Regions from separate parts of the Streptomyces sp. V2I9 genome, predicted to be linked through region 2. Evidence: riboswitches for the same ligand, from Rfam matches in the RefSeq annotation. Region 2 holds a riboswitch; each other region holds the start of a gene.

Region 1 (5,877 bases), 2.5 Mb from region 2:
GACGAGGACGTCGATCACGCCCGTGCCTCCCCTGCCGGGAAGCGCCCGAGGGCTCCGTCCTCGCACCGGATCCGTACCGCCAGGAGCGCGGCGTTCAGGACGGTGAACACGAGGGCGGTCACCCACGCCCCGTGGGCCAGCGGCAGCGCGGTCCCCTCGGCGGCGACGGCCAGGTAGTTCGGGTGGCTCAGCCACCGGTAGGGGCCGCCGGTGACCTTCGGCAGGCCGGGGACCACGATGACGCGGGTGTTCCAGCGGGGGCCGAGCGTCCGGATGCACCACCAGCGCAGCACTTGCGCGAGGAGGACGACGGCCGCCATCGTCCAGCCGAGCACGGGCGGGAAGGGGCGTTCCGCGAACCCGGCCTCCGCCAGGCAGCCGACGAGCAGCGCCATGTGCAGCGCGACCATCGCCGGATAGTGCCCGCGGCCCGATTCGACGCCGCCTCGGGCCAGGCTCCAGCGGGTGTTGCGGCGGGCCACGACGAGTTCGGCGAGGCGTTCGGCGGCGACGGCCAGCACCAGGAGGGTGTACCAGGTCATACGGGCTTCCGTTCGGGGGGCGTGGGCGGCGAGGGGGGAACCGTGGCTTCCGCCCGGTGGCGGGCCGAGGCGGGCGGGCGTGCCGACACCCGTGGCGGGGTGGCGTACCGGCACCGGACGGGCGGCCGTACTACCAGCGCAGCAGCACCAGTTCGCAGCAGAATCCCGGTCCCATGGCCAGCAGCAGTCCGGGGGTTCCCGGCTCCGGGCGGCGCTGTTCGATGGTGTCCCGCAGGACGTGCAGCACCGAGGACGAGGAGAGGTTCCCGATGTCGGCCAGCGACCTCCAGGTGACGTCGAGCGCGCCCTCCCGCAGGTCGAGCACCTCCGTCACCGCCTCCAGCACCTTGGGGCCGCCCGGATGGCAGACCCAGTGGGCCACGTCCTTCGGTTTGAGACCGTGTTCGTCGAGGAACTCCCGTACGTCGTCGGCGAGGTACCGGCGGACGACGTCGGGCACGGCCGGATCGAGGACGACGCGGAATCCGGTCGAGCCGATGTCCCAGCCCATGACGTGCTCGGTGTCCGGGTACATCCGGCTGCGGGTGGCCACGATCTCCGGCCCGGCGACGGCCCGGCGGCCGCCGAGGGCGACCACCGCCGCCGCCCCGTCGCCGAACAGGGCGGTCGCCACCAGGTTGGCGGGCGATGCGTCGTGGCGCTGGAAGGTGAGGGAGCACAGTTCGACCGAGAGCAGCACGGCCACCTCGTCGGGGTGGCCGAGCAGGTAGTCGTGCAGCCGGGCCGTCCCGGCCGCTCCGGCGACGCAGCCGAGGCCGAAGACGGGCAGCCGTTTGACGTCGGACCGCATGCCGAGGCGGGCCATCAGCCGGGAGTCCACCGAGGGGGCGGCGATGCCGGTGACGGAGGTGAACATCAGCAGGTCCACATCGGTGGGCCGCAGCCCCGCCGCCCGCAGCGCCCCCCGTACGGCGTGGGCGCCGAGGTCGGCGGCGGACCGGATGAACACGTCGTTGGCGGGGCCGAACCCGTCGAGGTCGCGGTAGGCGTCCAGGGGCAGCACGGTGTGCCGGGTGCGGACCCGCGCGTTCGCGTGGAGGCGGTCCAGGACACGCCGGTCGGCGCCGGGCGGCAGGCAGGTACGGGCCACCATGTCGGTGACCTCCCGCTGGGTGTGACGGTGGGGCGGCAGGGCTCCGTGGACCGCGGCGATGCGGGTCATCCCGCCTCCTGCTTCGGTGAGGGCATGCCCCATCCTGCGCACAATAAGTGACGAATCAGCGTAAAAGACCCGCCCTGTCGCCGCATTGACGGGCCGACGGGCTTCTACGATCGCCCGATGGACGCCACGGACAGGGTGAGCCCGGCCGGTCCCGCCGCGCCGGAGGGCGCACCGGCCGCCGCACGCACGGCCGTGGCCCACGAAGCCGCGGCGAGCCGACGGCTCCCGGGCACGGCGCTCGCGCTGGCGTGCCACCCCGGGCCGGCGCTCGCGGTGACCGCGCTCGCCTGCGCCCTCGCGCTCGGCTCCGGCCTCGGCGGCCCCCGTTCCGCGCTGGTCACGGCGGCGGTGCTGACCGGTCAGCTCTCGGTGGGCTGGTGCAACGACGCGTACGACGCCCGCCGGGACGCGCGGGCCGGGCGCCGGGGGAAGCCCGCGTCCGACGGCACGGTCGGACCCGGCGCGGTGTGGGCGGCAGCAGGCGTCGCGCTCGCCCTGTGCGTGCCGCTCTCGTTCGCGTGCGGCACCCTCGCCGGTACGGTGCATCTCGCGGCGGTCGGGGGCGCCTGGCTCTACAACGTGCGGCTCAAAGCGACCGCCCTGTCCTGGCTGCCGTACGTCACCGGATTCGGCGCGCTCCCCGCCGCCGTGGCGCTCTCCCTCCCCGGCGCACCGTGGCCCCGGTGGTGGACGGTGACGGCCGGGGCCCTGTTGGGCCTGGGCGCGCATCTGGCCGACACGCTGCCGGACATCGCGGCGGACCGGGCCGCCGGCATCAGCGGGCTCCCCCATCGGCTGGGCACCGCAACGACCCGGCTGCTGCTGCCGTTGCCGCTCCTCGCCGCCACGGCTGTGCTGACGTTCGGTCCGCCGGGCCCGGTGACCGCCGGGGGCGGAGCGGCCCTGCTCCTGGCCGGGGCGACGGCGGTCGTGAGCCCGGTGCTCGGCCGGCGATGGCGCAAGGCCGCGCTGGGCGGCGCGGTGGCCGTGGCGGTGGCGGATCTCGCGCTGCTGCTGTTCCGGGGCGTGGCGGCGGCCTGAACCGACCGATCCCGCACGTGCCCTCCGCCCCTGAACGAATCCCCGACGCCGAGGGGCCCCGGACCGTGCGGTCCGGGGCCCCTCGGGCGGTGGTGCGGGAGGATCAGTAGGCGCCGAAGACGTTGTCGATCGAGCCGTACCGGTCGGCGGCGTAGTTGCACGCGGCCGTGATGTTGGCGACCGGGTCGTAGCTGTCGGTCGAGGTGCCGGGCACGTGGTACGCCTGGAAGGTCGGGTCGATGACCTGGAGCAGCCCCTTGGACGGGGTGCCCCTGACCGCGTTGGAGTCCCAGTTGTTGATCGCGGCCGGGTTGCCCGAGGACTCACGCATGATGTTGCGGTGGATGCCCTCGTAGGTGCCGGGGATGCCCTGCTCGGCCATGATGGCGAGCGACTCCCTGATCCAGCCGTCCAGGTCGTTCGTGTAGGTGACGGCCTTCTTCTCCGCGGCCGGAGCGGCGTTCGCCACGGGGGCGGCGCCGGCACGCTCCGAGCGGTCGGCGCGGTCCGCCGATCCACGCTCGGCGGCCGGGGAAGCCTTGGCGGCCTTGCCCTCCGAAGCGGTGGCGGGCTTGGCGCCGAGCGTCAGCGTGATTCCCGGCTGAATGAGGTGGGGATTCCCACCGATGATCTTCCGGTTGCCTTCGTACAGCTTCTTCCAGCCGCCGCTCACGGAATGTTCGCGGGCGATCTTGGAAAGGGTTTCGCCGGCCTTCACGGAATGCTGGGCGGGCGCGGCCTGGACGGCGGAATTCACCTGCGCGGGCACCGATGCGGGCGCCACGGCAGCCTGCGGGGCGGACGGTGCGGGGGCGGCGAAGGCGCTGGTGGCACCGATCACCGGGAGGGCGAGAACGGCTCCGCCGGTGGTCACGGCGGCGAGGCCGCGGCGCAGCGAGGTGGACGGGGAACGACGGTGCTTACCCTGTGCGGGCATGGGGCTTTCCTCTCCGGCGCCTGCGAGGTGAGCTGTCGGGTTCAGACGGGAGATGTCTGGCCGCACGGTCGTGCGACTTCACCCCGAGCCGTTCCGGTTCCGGATCGGCGACTTACCTGGTTCCCCCGCTCCTGCCGTACGTGAGTGGGTTTCGGATTCCCGGACGGCGGCAGGATTCGGCGTTCCATCCGGATTGACGGTGACCGTAGGCGAGAAACATCGGAACGAACAAGCCCCGCATTCCGGATTCCCTTTTCTCCGCATGATCGAATATCGGAATACCCGGATCGGACCGTGCCGTCGCACCGTCAACTTTCCCCACACGAAAGGGAACCGATGCCTCCGCTTCTTCGTCCGCCTTCGCACACGTGACGCTCACCACTCCTTCACATCGGCGGCGAAGCCGAAGTCAAGCAAATGCCATGAAAGCCCCGCCAAGCACGTTATGAAACAGAATGACCAAACAAGCCAAATCGCCCATATCAACACGACAAAACGGGCCGACCGGGCACTCCAGGCGGGCCGGTCGAACAGCCCGCGGGCCCATCGCTTACGGTGTGGGGTGGAGAGTAGTAAGCCAACCCTTACTTCCGACGTACGCTGTACCTGCCCGCGTTCGCCCGCCCCGAAGGATCACCACCCATGACACGCCCCGTCCGCGTCGCCATTGTCGGAGCCGGCCCCGCCGGTATCTACGCTGCGGACGCGCTGCTCAAATCCGAGGTCTGCCAGGACCCGGGGGTCTCGATCGACCTCTTCGAGCGGATGCCCGCGCCCTTCGGCCTGATCCGCTACGGCGTGGCCCCCGACCACCCGCGCATCAAGGGCATCGTCAAGGCCCTGCACCAGGTGCTGGACAAGCCGCAGATCCGCCTCTTCGGCAACGTCGGTTACCCGAACGACATCGGCCTGGACGACCTGCGCTCGTTCTACGACGCGGTGATCTTCTCCACCGGCGCCGAGGCCGACCGGGCGCTCGACATCCCCGGCATCCAGCTGGACGGCTCCTACGGCGCGGCCGAGTTCGTCTCCTGGTACGACGGCCACCCCGAGGTCCCGCGCACCTGGCCGCTCACCGCGGAGAAGGTCGCCGTGCTCGGCGTCGGCAACGTGGCGCTCGACGTGGCCCGCGTCCTGGCCAAGACGGCCGACGAGCTGCTGCCCACCGAGATCCCGGACAACGTGTACCAGGGCCTCAAGCAGAACAAGGCGCTGGAGGTGCACGTGTTCGGGCGGCGCGGACCGGCCCAGGCCAAGTTCAGCCCGATGGAGCTGCGGGAGCTGGACCACTCCCCCAACATCGAGGTCATCGTCAACCCCGAGGACATCGACTACGACGAGGGGTCCGTCGCCACCCGCCGGGAGAACAAGCAGGCCAACATGGTCGCGCAGACCCTGGAGAACTGGGCGATCCGCGATGTCGGCGACCGCCCGCACAAGCTCTTCCTGCACTTCTTCGAGTCCCCGGTCGAGATCCTCGGCGAGGACGGCAGGGTCGTGGGGCTGCGCACCGAGCGCACCGAGCTGGACGGCACCGGCAACGTGCGGGGCACCGGCCGGTTCACCGACTGGGACATCCAGAGCGTCTACCGCGCCGTCGGCTACTACTCGGAGGAGCTGCCCAAGCTCCCCTTCGACGTGGCCTCCGGCACCGTCCCGCACGAGGCCGGGCGCGTCATCTCCGGGGACGAGCACATGACCTCGGTCTACGTCACCGGCTGGATCAAGCGCGGTCCGATCGGCCTGATCGGCCACACCAAGGGCGACGCCAACGAGACGGTCGCCTGCCTCCTGGAGGACCGCGCCGCCGGCCGTCTGGCCGAGCCGGCCACCCCCGCCCCGGAGGCCGTCGAGGCGTTCCTGGAGAGCCGCGGCGTGCGCTACACGACCTGGGAGGGCTGGCACAAGCTGGACGCCCACGAGCAGGCGCTGGGCGCGGCGCAGGGCCGTGAGCGGATCAAGGTCGTGGAGCGTGAGGGCATGCTGGAGGCCTCCGGCGCCTTCGCACCGGCCGAGGACCCCGCCGACGCCTGATCGACAGGACGTCTGGTCGGACGGGCCGCCTGCCGAGCAGGACGTAGGGACCGGCAGACGGCGTTTCGACGGCCGGCTCTAGCGGGCCGGATCCGGGGCAGCCTCCGTGCGCCCCGGATCCGGCCCCCTGAACGTGCGCC
Region 2 (5,877 bases):
GCTCCGTTCCGGAGTCCGAGGTGGGCCCGCGACCGGCTCCGGGGCTCAGGCGGGCCCCGGCTCCGGGACCAGCGAGATGTTGAGCTTCTCCCCGATCCGGCGGTAGCCGATGCCCGCGTAGACGCGTTCGACGTCCGGGCCGCCCGGTTCCAGCCAGACCGTCCGGCAGCCCTGGTCGAAGGCCCGTTGCGTCAGCCAGGCGGAGAGCGCCGCCCCGATGCCCCGGCGGCGGAAGCGGGCGGCGACGGCGAGCCCGGCCAGTTCGCTCAGCCCGTCGATCGCGGGCGAGCAGCCCCCGGCCCCGGCGGGCGCGCCGTCGAGGACGGCCAGGGCGGCCACCCCGTCCCCGGCGGCCGCGTCGCGCAGCCACTGGGCCATACCGGCTTCGGGCTCGCCCTCACCGCCGAAGCCCTGGTGCTGGACGCGGGCGGCGTCGGTGAACTCCGCCCCGGTGACCGGCGTGGCGATGCGGAGGCCGTCGACCGGGTTCGGCGTCCGGAGGTCGTCAGGGGCGCAGGCGAGCAGCGGGGCCCGGTTCTCCACGGTGAAGCCGGCGGCCAGCAGGGCCGGTTCGACGGCCGGGGCCCAGGCCGGCAGGAACTCCAGGCGGGGGAGCCGCCCGTGCTTTCCGAACGCGTCGACCAGCGCCGCCACGTCGTCCACCGTGGGTTCCGCGCCCCGGTCGGGGATGGCGTAGTTGGCGTACTTCAGCTCCCATCCGGGGTCGTGCCGGACGGTGAACGGGCCCACCCGGTAGGAGGACGGGGAGCGCAGCGCGAGCGCACGGGCGTAGTCCTGGACGGCGTTCGCCGGCATCATACGGGAGTTCCTTCGGCGGGAGGTCGGGACCTGCGCGGCGGACTATGCCACGCGGGTCGCTCCCGCGAAAGGCATGTCATCGACGGGCGCGATCCGGACCGGCGCTCCGGGGCGCGGGGCGTGGATCATCTGGCCGCCGCCGATGTAGAGGCCGACATGGCTGATCCCGGAGTAGAAGAAGACCAGGTCGCCGGGGGCCAGTTGGGAGCGCGGGACGCGCTGCCCGGCGTTGATCTGGGTGTAGGTGGTGCGCGGCAGGCTGACGCCGGCCGCCTTCCATGCCGCCTGGGTCAGGCCGGAGCAGTCGAAGGCGTTCGGGCCGGTCGCGCCCCAGACGTACGGTTTGCCGATCGCGCCGTGTGCGAAGGCGATGGCCTGCCCCGCACGGGAGTTCGGGGCGGCGACCGGGCCGCCGCGGTCGGCGGAACGGTCGGCGTGGGCGGGGCCGCCGCCGTGCCGGGCGTCGGCGGAGCGTTCGTAGGCGGCGCGCTGCTCGGCGGTCAGGGTGTCCAGCAGCTTCCGGGCGTCGGCCAGTTTGGTGCGGATCGCGGTGCGGTGCTCACGCAGTTCGGCACGGCGGGCGGCCAGGCGCTCGCTCTCCCGGTCGGCGCGGGCCTTGACCCGGGTGATCTGGGAGACCTGCCGCTTGATGCTCCGCAGCAGCCCGTTCTGCCGGACGCCCGCCCGGTCGAGGGAGGAGGCGCGTTCCAGGTAGGCGTCGGGGTCGGAGGAGAGCGCCAGTTGCAGGGCCGGGGCGAGGGTGCCGGAGCGGTACTGCGCGGTGGCCAGCGATCCCAGGGCGTGCCGGGCGGTGTTGAGGCGGCCGGTGCGGCGGGCCGCCTCGTCGGCCAGGGCGTCCACGGCGCGGGTGGCGGCGTCCGCCTTCTCCTTCGCCCCGTTGTACCGCTCCGTGGCGACCTCGGCGTCGTGGTACAGCCGGTCCACCTTCGCCCGGACCTGGGAGGCGGTGGGGGCCGGTTCGGCGGGGGCCGCGCCCGCAGGCGTGACCGAGCCGGCGGTGGCGGCCCCGGCGAGCGCCAGGGTGGCGGCGGTGCGGGCAGCAGAGCCGGTGAGGGGGCGCTGCTTGGGTTTTCGATGGGCTGACCTGCGGTGCGCTGCCACGGGGGCGGCATCCTTCCTCTCGGCTGCCCGCCGGGGAGCGGCGGGTCCGGGAAGGACGCTAATCCCGGCGCAGGGAAAAGAGGTGCCATGACAGCTATTGCCCTGAAGTGACGTTTCGCCGCTCGCCGATGATCGCCGATGTGACCCCGTACCGGGTCAAGCCGGTCGATAGCGGAGGAAGTGCGCAAGGAAGGCTTGCCCCACTGCAAGGTAAAACTTTGGCCATGGCTAGGCTCCGGAGCCATGGACGTACTCATCAACGTTGTCGTCGCCCTCCACATCATCGGCATCGCCTCCCTGCTGGGCGGCTTCCTGACCCAGATGAAGGCCGTGGGCGCCGGGACCGCCCGGTTCACCCCCGCGATGCTCCACGGTGCGCTGACCATGCTGATCACCGGCATCGCCCTGGTCGGCCTCAACCAGGCCGACGACCAGGCCGTCAACAACGTCAAGATCGGCATCAAGCTGGCACTGCTGGTCGTGATCCTCGCCCTGGTCTACGTCAAGCGCGACGAGGAGAAGGTGGACAAGGGCGCGTTCATGGCGGTCGGCGGGCTGACCGTGGTCAACATCTTCCTCGCCACGGTCTGGACCTGAGACTCGCCACGGTCCGGACCTGAGACCGGACGCGGTCCGGACCTGAGACCGGACGCGACACGCCGGGGGCGGCCGGTCACGGACCGCCCCCGCCCCGGTGTCACGCGGGCCGCACGCTCCCGTAGATCGGCATGGAGTAGATCGACTCCTCGCGCACGTTCGCACCCGGCTTCGGAGCGTGGATCATCATCCCCTCGCCCTTGTAGATCCCGACGTGGCTGATGTCGTCGTAGAAGAAGACCAGGTCACCCGGTTGCAGATCGGCCGTGGCCACGCGGGTGCCGAACTCGACCTGGTCCCAGGTGGTCCGGGGCAGCGTCACCCCCGCCTCCCGCCAGGCCGCCTGCGTCAGCCCCGAGCAGTCGTACGACGACGGGCCGGTCGCCCCCCATACGTACGGCTTCCCGATCTGGGCGCGGGCGAAGGCCAGCACCTTCTCCGCCTTGGCGGCGTAGCCGCTGCCCGTGCCGGAACCGGAGCCGGTCCCCGTACCCGTGCCGCCGCCCGAGGTGCCGCCGGACTCCTCCGCGGCCTCCTCGCGGGCCTTCTCCTCGGCCGCGGCCCGCTCCTTCGCCTCGGCGGCCTGCCGGGCGGCCAGCCGCGCCGCCTTCTCCCTGGCCTCGGCCTCCTTCTTGCGCTCCAGCTCCGCCAGCCGCGCCTTCTCCTCGGCCGTCAGCCGGGACAGCAGGCCGCGCGCCTCAGTGAGCTTGCTCTGCACGGCCTTCTTGCTGGAGGCGAGCGTGGCCTGCGTCTCGGTGAGGGTCTCCAGGCTCTTCACCGCCTCCGCGCGCTTCTTCGCCGCCGACGCCTGCTGCGTACGGAACTCGCTCACGGCCTTCTGCTGCCGCTCCGTCGCCCGGTCCATCAGCCGGCTCTGGTCGAAGTACCCCTGCGGGTCGTCCGCCAGGAAGAACGTCGCCGTGGGCGCGATGCCGCCGCTGCGGTACTGGGCCGCCGCGTAGGACCCCAGCGCCCGGCGGGCCTCGTTGATCTTCTCGGTCCGCTTCGCCACGTCGGAGAGCAGCGCGTCGACCTTCTTCTGCTGCGTCCCGGAGGCGGCCTTGGCCCGGTTGTACTCCTGGGTCGCGGCACCCGCCTGCCGGTACAGGGCGTCGACCTTCTTCCGGACCTCCTCGATCGCGGGCTTCGGCTCGGCGGGGGCGGCCGTGGCGCTCTGCGTGGAGAGCAGCGTCACGGAGGCCAGCGCGGCCGTCGTCAGCCCGACGGCGGGGGTGGTGCGCACCTTCGTACGCGGCTTGCGATGCGATGCCAAGACCGGCATCTCCTTCCGTGGACCGCCTACCGGGTTAGCTGTCGGGTTCGGACGGAACGGAAGGCTGTCCTACGGTCCGCATGCGAGGGCACGGACCGATTCACCCCGGTTCTGCGTGTGGGTCCCCGGTTCCGGACGGCCGGGTCGGCAGAACGGATTCGGCAGAGGTGGCCGTCGGGCGCGGTTCGCCCCAGGGAGGTACGGATCACCTGAGCGAGCACGCTAGCCAAAGCGCCCCGCCGCTGGGAAGGACGATGAGCGATATGCCCGATACATTTTCGTGACCTGCCCGGAACGGAGGTCCCGCACCCCCTCCCACCGGGCACTCCCTCACGGAACGTGCGCGTCCGCTCTCCGTGCGTCCGGTCCCGGACGTCCGCTCGGCGGCTTCGGCGGAAGGTTGTCGGTGCGTCCGCCTAGACTCGGATGGCGATGAGCAGCCTCTTTGACGACAGTTTCCTGACCGGCCTCCAGCCCGCGGAGGACGGCCCCCCGCCGCCCCCCGAGGACCACGCGCCCGAAGCGGTGCCGGAGGGACTCTTCGAGGGCGTCCACGACGCGCCCCCGCCGCCGCGGGACGGCTATTACCGGGACGGCCACCCGCGCCCGGCGATCGACTCCGCCGCGCTGCTCGACGGGCTGAACACCGAGCAGCGCGCCGCCGTCGTGCACGCCGGGTCCCCGCTGCTCATCGTCGCCGGGGCCGGCTCCGGCAAGACCCGGGTGCTCACCCACCGCATCGCCCACCTGCTGGCCGAGCGCGGCACCCACCCCGGTCAGATCCTCGCCATCACCTTCACCAACAAGGCCGCCGGCGAGATGAAGGAGCGCGTCGAGCAGCTCGTCGGCCCGCGCGCCAACGCGATGTGGGTCATGACCTTCCACAGCGCGTGCGTCCGCATCCTGCGCCGCGAGTCGAAGAAGCTCGGCTTCACCTCATCGTTCTCGATCTACGACGCCGCCGACTCCAAGCGCCTGATGGCCCTGGTCTGCCGCGATCTGGACCTGGACCCCAAGCGCTACCCGCCGAAGTCCTTCACCGCCAAGGTCTCCAACCTCAAGAACGAGCTCATCGACGAGGAGACCTTCGCCGGGCAGGCGGCGGACGGTTTCGAGAAGACCCTCGCCCAGGCGTACGCGCTCTACCAGGCCCGCCTGCGCGAGGCGAACGCCCTGGACTTCGACGACATCATCATGACGACGGTCCACCTCCTCCAGGCGTTCCCGGACGTCGCGGAGCACTACCGCCGCCGCTTCCGCCACGTTCTCGTCGACGAGTACCAGGACACGAACCACGCCCAGTACACGCTGGTACGGGAGCTGGTCGGCCCGGCCGGGGAGCACGACGCCCCCGCCGAGCTGTGCGTGGTCGGTGACGCGGACCAGTCGATCTACGCCTTCCGGGGCGCGACCATCCGCAACATCCTCCAGTTCGAGGAGGACTACCCGAGCGCCACGACGATCCTGCTGGAGCAGAACTACCGCTCCACGCAGACGATCCTCTCCGCCGCCAACGCCGTCATCGAGCGCAACGAGAGCCGCCGCCCCAAGAACCTCTGGACCAACGCCGGCTCCGGCGCCCGCATCACCGGGTACGTCGCGGACACCGAGCACGACGAGGCCCAGTTCGTCGCGGACGAGATCGACCGGCTCACCGACGCGGGCGACGCCAAGGCGGGCGACGTCGCGGTCTTCTACCGCACCAACGCCCAGTCGCGTGTCTTCGAGGAGATCCTCATCCGTGTCGGCCTGCCCTACAAGGTCGTCGGCGGCGTGCGCTTCTACGAGCGCAAGGAGGTCCGGGACGTCCTGGCCTACCTGCGCGTCCTCGCCAACCCGGAGGACACCGTCCCGCTCCGCCGCATCCTCAACGTCCCCAAGCGCGGCATCGGGGACCGCGCGGAGGCCATGATCGACGCCCTGTCGATGCGCGAGAAGATCTCCTTCCCGCAGGCCCTGCGCCGGGTGGACGAGGCGTACGGCATGGCCGCCCGCTCGTCCAACGCCGTCAAGCGCTTCAACACGCTGATGGAGGAGCTGCGCACGATCGTCGAGTCCGGCGCCGG
Region 3 (5,877 bases), 1.3 Mb from region 2:
GACCCGCGGGCCGACCGGGAGGGGCTGGCCGGCCAGCAGGATGCCGGCGTCGACCATCTCGGTCACGGTGTCGACCCGGATGACCCCGGCCTGGCGCATCAGCGCGGAAACCGTGGCATCGGGGATACGGCTGACCGGGACCGCGTGGCCGGGCGGGTTGGTTCCGCTGTGCCGGGCGCCCTTCACCACGACGACGGGCTTCACGGCGGCGGTGCGCCGGGCGAGCCGGGTGAACTTGCGGGGGTTGCCGAGCGATTCGAGGTAGAGCAGGGCGACGTCCGTGTCCGGGTCCTCGAAGGAGTACTGGAGGAAGTCGTTGCCGGAGACGTCGGCCCGGTTGCCCGCCGAGATGAACGAGGACAGGCCCGCGCCGCGCCGGTGGAGGCCGGAGAGCAGGGCGATGCCGATCGCGCCGGACTGGGTGAACAGGCCGATCCGGCCGCGGGCGGGCGACTCGGGGGCGAGCGAGGCGTTGAGCCGGACGGTCTCGGCGGTGTTGATGATGCCGAAGGCGTTGGGGCCGATGATCCGCATTCCGTGGGAGCGGGCCTGGCGGACCAGTTCGCGCTGGAGTTCGCGGCCCTCGGCGCCCCGCTCGGCGTAGCCGGCGGAGACGACGACCAGGCCCTGGACGCCGTGCTCGCCGCAGTCGGCGACGGCCTCGGGGACCCGGTGGGCGGGGACGGCGATGACCGCGAGGTCGACCGGCTCGTCGATCTCGCCGAGCGAGCGGTGGGCGGGGACGCCGTCGAGCGTGGCCAGGTCCGCGTCGAAGGCGCGGTTCACCGCGTAGGTGCGGCCGGTGTAGCCGGCGGCGAGAAGGTTGCGCAGGACCGTGCGGCCCACTCCGCCGGGGATGCGGCCGGTGCCGATGACCGCGACGGAGCCGGGGGCGAGGAGGCGCTGCACCGAGCGGGCCTCGGCGCGCTGTTCGCGGCCGCGCTGGACGGCGAGGGACTTCTCGGTGGGTTCGAGGTCGAGCGTGAGGTGGACGGAGCCGTCCTCGAAGCTGCGGCGCTGGGTGTAGCCGGCGTCCCGGAACACTTTGATCATCTTGGTGTTGGCGGGAAGCACCTCGGCGGCGAACCGCCGGATGCCGCGCTCTCGGGCGACCGCGGCGATGTGTTCGAGCAGCGCCGAGGCGACGCCGCGGCCCTGGTGGGCGTCCTGGACGAGGAAGGCGACCTCGGCCTCGTCGGCGGGGGCGGAGGCGGGGCGGCCGCGGTCGTCGATGCGGTCGTAGCGGACGGTTCCGATGAACTCTCCGCCGATCGTGACCGCCAGTCCCACCCGGTCGACGTAGTCGTGATGGGTGAAGCGGTGCACGTCCCGGTCGGATAGCCGGGGATACGGGGCGAAGAAGCGGTAGTACTTCGACTCGTCGGACACCTGCTCGTAGAAGCTGACCAGTCGCTCGGCGTCGTCCGTGGTGATCGGCCTGATGCGCGCGGTGCCTCCGTCGCGGAGCACCACGTCCGCTTCCCAGTGGTCGGGGTACGCGTGATGCGGACTCTGCTCGGGCTTGGGCTCCATGCGCAAAGCCTACGGCGGGGAGTCCGGTCGCGGAGGGTCCGGTGCCGGGGCAGTCTGAGGAGGCCCGAACGGGGACATCCGGGGCGCAGGGCCGGGCGGGAGACCGGGCACAGCACCACGCACCGCATGAGAGACTGGTCTAGACAACCGTTGATATGTGAAGGGCAGAACCATGGCTGAGCGCCGCGTCAACGTCGGTTGGGCCGAGGGCCTGCACGCCCGCCCCGCTTCCATCTTCGTCCGGGCCGCCACGGCGTCCGGCGTCCCCGTGACGATCGCCAAGGCCGACGGCAGCCCGGTGAACGCCGCCTCCATGCTCGCGGTGCTCGGTCTGGGCGCGCAGGGCGGCGAGGAGATCGTGCTCGCGTCCGACGCGGACGACGCCGAGGCCGCGCTGGACCGGCTGGCGAAGCTGGTCGCCGAGGGTCTGGAAGAGCTTCCCGAGACCGTCTGACCGTGCCCTTCCCTTTCCGGCGGCGCTTCTCGGCCGGAAGCGGGTGTGCGAGAGCCGTGATCCCCCCGGGGGTCACGGCTCTTTCGCATTCAGAAAAAAGGGGGGACGCCCCGCGAATTTCGGGGGTGCGGGCAGCGCGGAACGCATTCCGGCTTTTCGCCTCTCCCTGTATACGACTTCTCTGTTAATGGCGGACGCCTGCGGTGTTTACGCCATGTTGCGGCGTGCTCACACGGGCGGCGGGCGGTGTGCGGTGCCTCGGGAGATCCGGGCGGCGCAGCCGGTGGGCCCCGGCGGCGCGTTCGGCGTGCTGGGCGCTGAGCGCCCTCGCCCGCTCCGCGTCACCGCGCGCCACGGCGTCGACGATCGCCCCGCGCTCGGCCCAGGATTCGACGGGGCGGGCGGGCTGCTCGACCGTGTACATCCAGTCGATCTTGTGCCGGAGCTGGGTGAGCAGCGCGATGAGGCCGGGGCTGCCGGACGCCTGGGCGAGAGTCTCGTGGAACCAGCCGCCCAGGGCGCGCAGGTCCTCCCCCTCACCACGGCGGGCGCGCTCCTGCCCCAGCCTGACCAGGCCCCGCAACACCTTGAGGTGGGCCTGGGTACGGCGCCGGGCGGCGCGGGCCGCGCTCAGCGGCTCCAGGAGCGTGCGCATCTCCAGGAGGTCGGCCGCCTCCTGGACGGTGGGTTCGGCGACACAGGCGCCGGCGTGCCGCCGGGTGACCACGAAGCCCTCGGACTCCAGCGTGCGCAGAGCCTCGCGGACCGGGACGCGGGAGACTCCGTAGCGGCGGGCCAACAGCTCCTCCGTGAGGCGGCTGCCGGGCCCGTGGACTCCGGAGACGATGTCGTCACGCATGGCCCTGCATACCGCCTGCGCGGGAATGCGCATATCCGAACCTCCGCCTCGATCCCCGCGAAACGCGGCCGCCCGACGTCTGTTCCGCGACTCTATGACAATCCGCCGGAATTTCCGATGGCAGGCCGGAATTCGGGGATACCCCCGGGCCGGAATTGCCGTAGGCCCCGGCGGACGCCGGGGCCTACGGGCGGGGCCGCGCGGATGGATCGCGCGGAGGTGTGTCAGACGTTCAGACCGTGGGAGCGCAGGTAGCCGACGGGGTCCATGTCGGAGCCGTAGTCGGGTGTGGTGCGGGCCTCGAAGTGCAGGTGCGGGCCGGTGGAGTTGCCGGTGGAACCGGAGAGGCCGATCTGCTGGCCGGAGGAGACGCTCTGGCCGACGGAGACGCCGATCGAGGAGAGGTGGCCGTACTGGGTGTACGTGCCGTCCGCCATCCGGAGCACGATGTTGTTGCCGTACGCGCCGCCCCAGCCGGCCTCGACGACCGTACCGGCTCCGACCGCGACGACCGAGCTGCCGGAGGCGGCCATGAAGTCCACGCCGGAGTGGCTGCCGGAGGACCAGAGCGAACCGCCGCTCTTGTAGCCGGTGGTGACGTGGGAGCCGGCGACCGGGAGGTGGAAGGCGTTCAGCCGGGCACGCTCGGCGGCGCGGGCGGCGCGGGCCTTCTCCTCGCGCACCTCCTCGGCGCGGGCCTCGGCCTTGCGTGCGGCCTCCGCCTTCGCCTTGGCCTTGGCGGCGGCCTCGGCCTTCTTGCGGGCGATCTCGTCGGCCTGCCGCTTCTGGGCGTCGGCCTGCGCGTCGATCCGGTCGGCGAGTGTGGCGTCGAGGTCGAGGGCCTGGGAGAGGCCGGCCCCGGTGGACTTGGCGGCCTCGGAGTCCGCGGCGAGCGCCGGGGAGGACAGCGAGCCGATGACTCCGGTGGTGGCCAGGGCCGCGATGCCGGCGACCTGGGCGCTCCGGCGCGTGAGGCGGCTCGGGGCACGGTGCTTCCCGGTGGCACGGGTGAACGCCATGGAGAGGCTGATCCTTTCCTTCCTTCTCGCCTACCGGGTTAGCTGACGGGTTCGGAGCAGGAAGGTCTCCTACGGATTCCCGCGCCGGTTCACGGCACGGACCTCCGATTCACCCCAGGGACTGCGATGGGTCCCCGGCTCCCCGGGCTCGCGCCTGACGGGGACTCGGCGATGACTGCCCGGCGCCACGGACGCGGCACAAGGTGGCGGACAGCCGAGCCGACGCTAGGCGGCGCGACTTCCCATCGCCAAACGGACGAGGGGTTCTGTCGCACATCCCACAGGACATACCGGCACTCATTATCTGGAAGGTGATGAAGTTACGTAAACGGTCAAAAGAGCAGGACCCCGACGAAGTGTTTCCCGTCGGGGTCCTGTGCGCAGCGGTGCGCCGCAGGAAGGCGTCAGCCGGAGACGACCGACACCTCACCGATGCCGAGCGCCTTCACGGGCTCCTCGATCTGCGCGGCGTCCCCCACGAGGACGGTGACGAGGCGGTCGACCGGGAACGCGTTGACCACGGCGGCGGTCGCCTCCACGGTGCCGGTCTCGGCGAGCCGGGCGTAGAGGTGGGCCTGGTAGTCGTCGGGGAGGTGCTGCTCGACCTGGTCGGCCAGCGTGCTCGCGACGGAGGCGGCGGTCTCGAACTTCAGCGGGGCGACGCCCACCAGGTTCTGCACGGCCGTCTCGCGCTCGGCGTCGGTCAGCCCCTCGGCGGCCAGGGTCCGCAGGACCTTCCAGAGGTCGTCCAGAGCCGGTCCGGTGGACTCCGTGTCCACCGAGCCGCTGATCGCGAGCATGGCGGCGCCACCCGAGTCGGGGCCGGAGGAGCGCAGCACCTGGGCGAAGGCGCGCACCCCGTAGGTGTAGCCCTTCTCCTCGCGCAGCACCCGGTCCAGCCGGGAGGTGAGGGTGCCGCCCAGGCAGTAGGTGCCGAGCACCTGGGCGGGCCAGACGCGCTCGTGCCGGTCGGCGCCGATCCGGCCGATCAGCAACTGGGTCTGGACCGCGCCGGGGCGGTCCACGATGACCACGCGGGCGGTGTCGTCCGCGGTGATCGGCGGTACCGGACGGGTCTGCCCGGCGTTGCCCGACCAGTCTCCGAGGGTGTCCGCGAGCAGCGCGTCCAGGTCGATGCCGGTGAGGTCGCCGACGATGACGGCCGTCGCGGTGGACGGGCGGACGTGCGCGTCGAAGAAGGCGCGCACGGCGGCCGCGTCGATCCGCCGGACCGTCTCCTCGGTGCCCAGCCGCGGCCGCGACATCCGGGACGTGGCCGGGAACAGCTCCTTGGAGAGCTGCTTGGCGGCGCGCCGGGACGGGTTGGCCCGCTCGTGCGGGATCTCGTCGAGCCGGTTGCCGACGAGGCGCTCGATCTCGCTCTCGGCGAAGGCCGGGGCCCGCAGCGCCTCGGCGACCAGGCCGAGGGCCTTCGCCAGCCGGGAGGCCGGGACCTCAAGGGAGACCCGGACACCGGGGTGGTCCGCGTGCGCGTCGAGCGTGGCGCCGCAGCGCTCCAGCTCGGCGGCGAACTCCTCGGCGCTGTGCTTGTCGGTGCCCTCGGAGAGCGCCCGCGACATGATCGTGGCCACCCCGTCCAGGCCCTCGGGCTCGGCCTCCAGGGGCGCGTCCAGGAAGATCTCCACCGCGACGACCTGCTGGCCGGGGCGGTGGCAGCGCAGCACGGTCAGCCCGTTGGGCAGCGCGCCGCGCTCGGGCTCCGGGAAGGCCCAGGGGCGGGCCGTGCCGGGCGTGGGCTGCGGGTGGAACTCCATGGCTACTCCAGTCACGGCGGCGTCGCTCACTTGGCCGCCCCCTCGTGCGCGTCCTCGGTGCCCTCGTCGGCCTGCTCGCCGTCGGCGTCCCCGGCCGGCTCGATGGGCTCGTAGACCAGCACCGCCCGGTTGTCGGGGCGCAGGGACGCCTCGGCCGCCGCGCGCACCTCCTCCGCGGTGACGTCCAGGACCCGCCCGACCGCGGTCAGGGCGAGCTGCGGGTCGCCGAACAGGACG

What was found. A riboswitch is a leader RNA that binds a small molecule or an ion and turns the genes downstream of it on or off. The one in region 2 is predicted to bind cyclic di-AMP.
Region 1: it holds a riboswitch for cyclic di-AMP, as region 2 does, so the genes downstream of both, QFZ71_RS29360 (LysM peptidoglycan-binding domain-containing protein) here and QFZ71_RS18875 (C40 family peptidase) in region 2, are expected to answer to the same signal.
Region 3: it holds a riboswitch for cyclic di-AMP, as region 2 does, so the genes downstream of both, QFZ71_RS24225 (M23 family metallopeptidase) here and QFZ71_RS18875 (C40 family peptidase) in region 2, are expected to answer to the same signal.

What each region holds. Positions count from the first base shown of each region.
Region 1 covers NZ_JAUSZJ010000002.1:6,779,038-6,784,914, reverse strand. Annotated here, with positions in the region: gene QFZ71_RS29380 (NAD(P)/FAD-dependent oxidoreductase) at 1-18, opposite strand, end outside; gene QFZ71_RS29375 (isoprenylcysteine carboxyl methyltransferase family protein) at 15-542, opposite strand; gene QFZ71_RS29370 (type III polyketide synthase) at 673-1,725, opposite strand; gene QFZ71_RS29365 (UbiA family prenyltransferase) at 1,843-2,766, shown strand; gene QFZ71_RS29360 (LysM peptidoglycan-binding domain-containing protein) at 2,870-3,703, opposite strand; cyclic di-AMP (ydaO/yuaA leader) riboswitch at 3,708-3,895, opposite strand; gene QFZ71_RS29355 (FAD-dependent oxidoreductase) at 4,346-5,737, shown strand; gene QFZ71_RS29350 (SpoIIE family protein phosphatase) at 5,816-5,877, opposite strand, start outside.
Region 2 covers NZ_JAUSZJ010000002.1:4,231,139-4,237,015, forward strand. Annotated here, with positions in the region: gene QFZ71_RS18860 (GNAT family N-acetyltransferase) at 46-819, opposite strand; gene QFZ71_RS18865 (C40 family peptidase) at 862-1,941, opposite strand; gene QFZ71_RS18870 (hypothetical protein) at 2,185-2,538, shown strand; gene QFZ71_RS18875 (C40 family peptidase) at 2,639-3,820, opposite strand; cyclic di-AMP (ydaO/yuaA leader) riboswitch at 3,819-3,985, opposite strand; gene pcrA (DNA helicase PcrA) at 4,244-5,877, shown strand, end outside.
Region 3 covers NZ_JAUSZJ010000002.1:5,522,266-5,528,142, reverse strand. Annotated here, with positions in the region: gene QFZ71_RS24240 (GNAT family N-acetyltransferase) at 1-1,533, opposite strand, end outside; gene QFZ71_RS24235 (HPr family phosphocarrier protein) at 1,706-1,987, shown strand; gene QFZ71_RS24230 (GntR family transcriptional regulator) at 2,172-2,879, opposite strand; gene QFZ71_RS24225 (M23 family metallopeptidase) at 3,071-3,865, opposite strand; cyclic di-AMP (ydaO/yuaA leader) riboswitch at 3,879-4,046, opposite strand; gene QFZ71_RS24220 (pitrilysin family protein) at 4,270-5,640, opposite strand; gene QFZ71_RS24215 (pitrilysin family protein) at 5,667-5,877, opposite strand, start outside.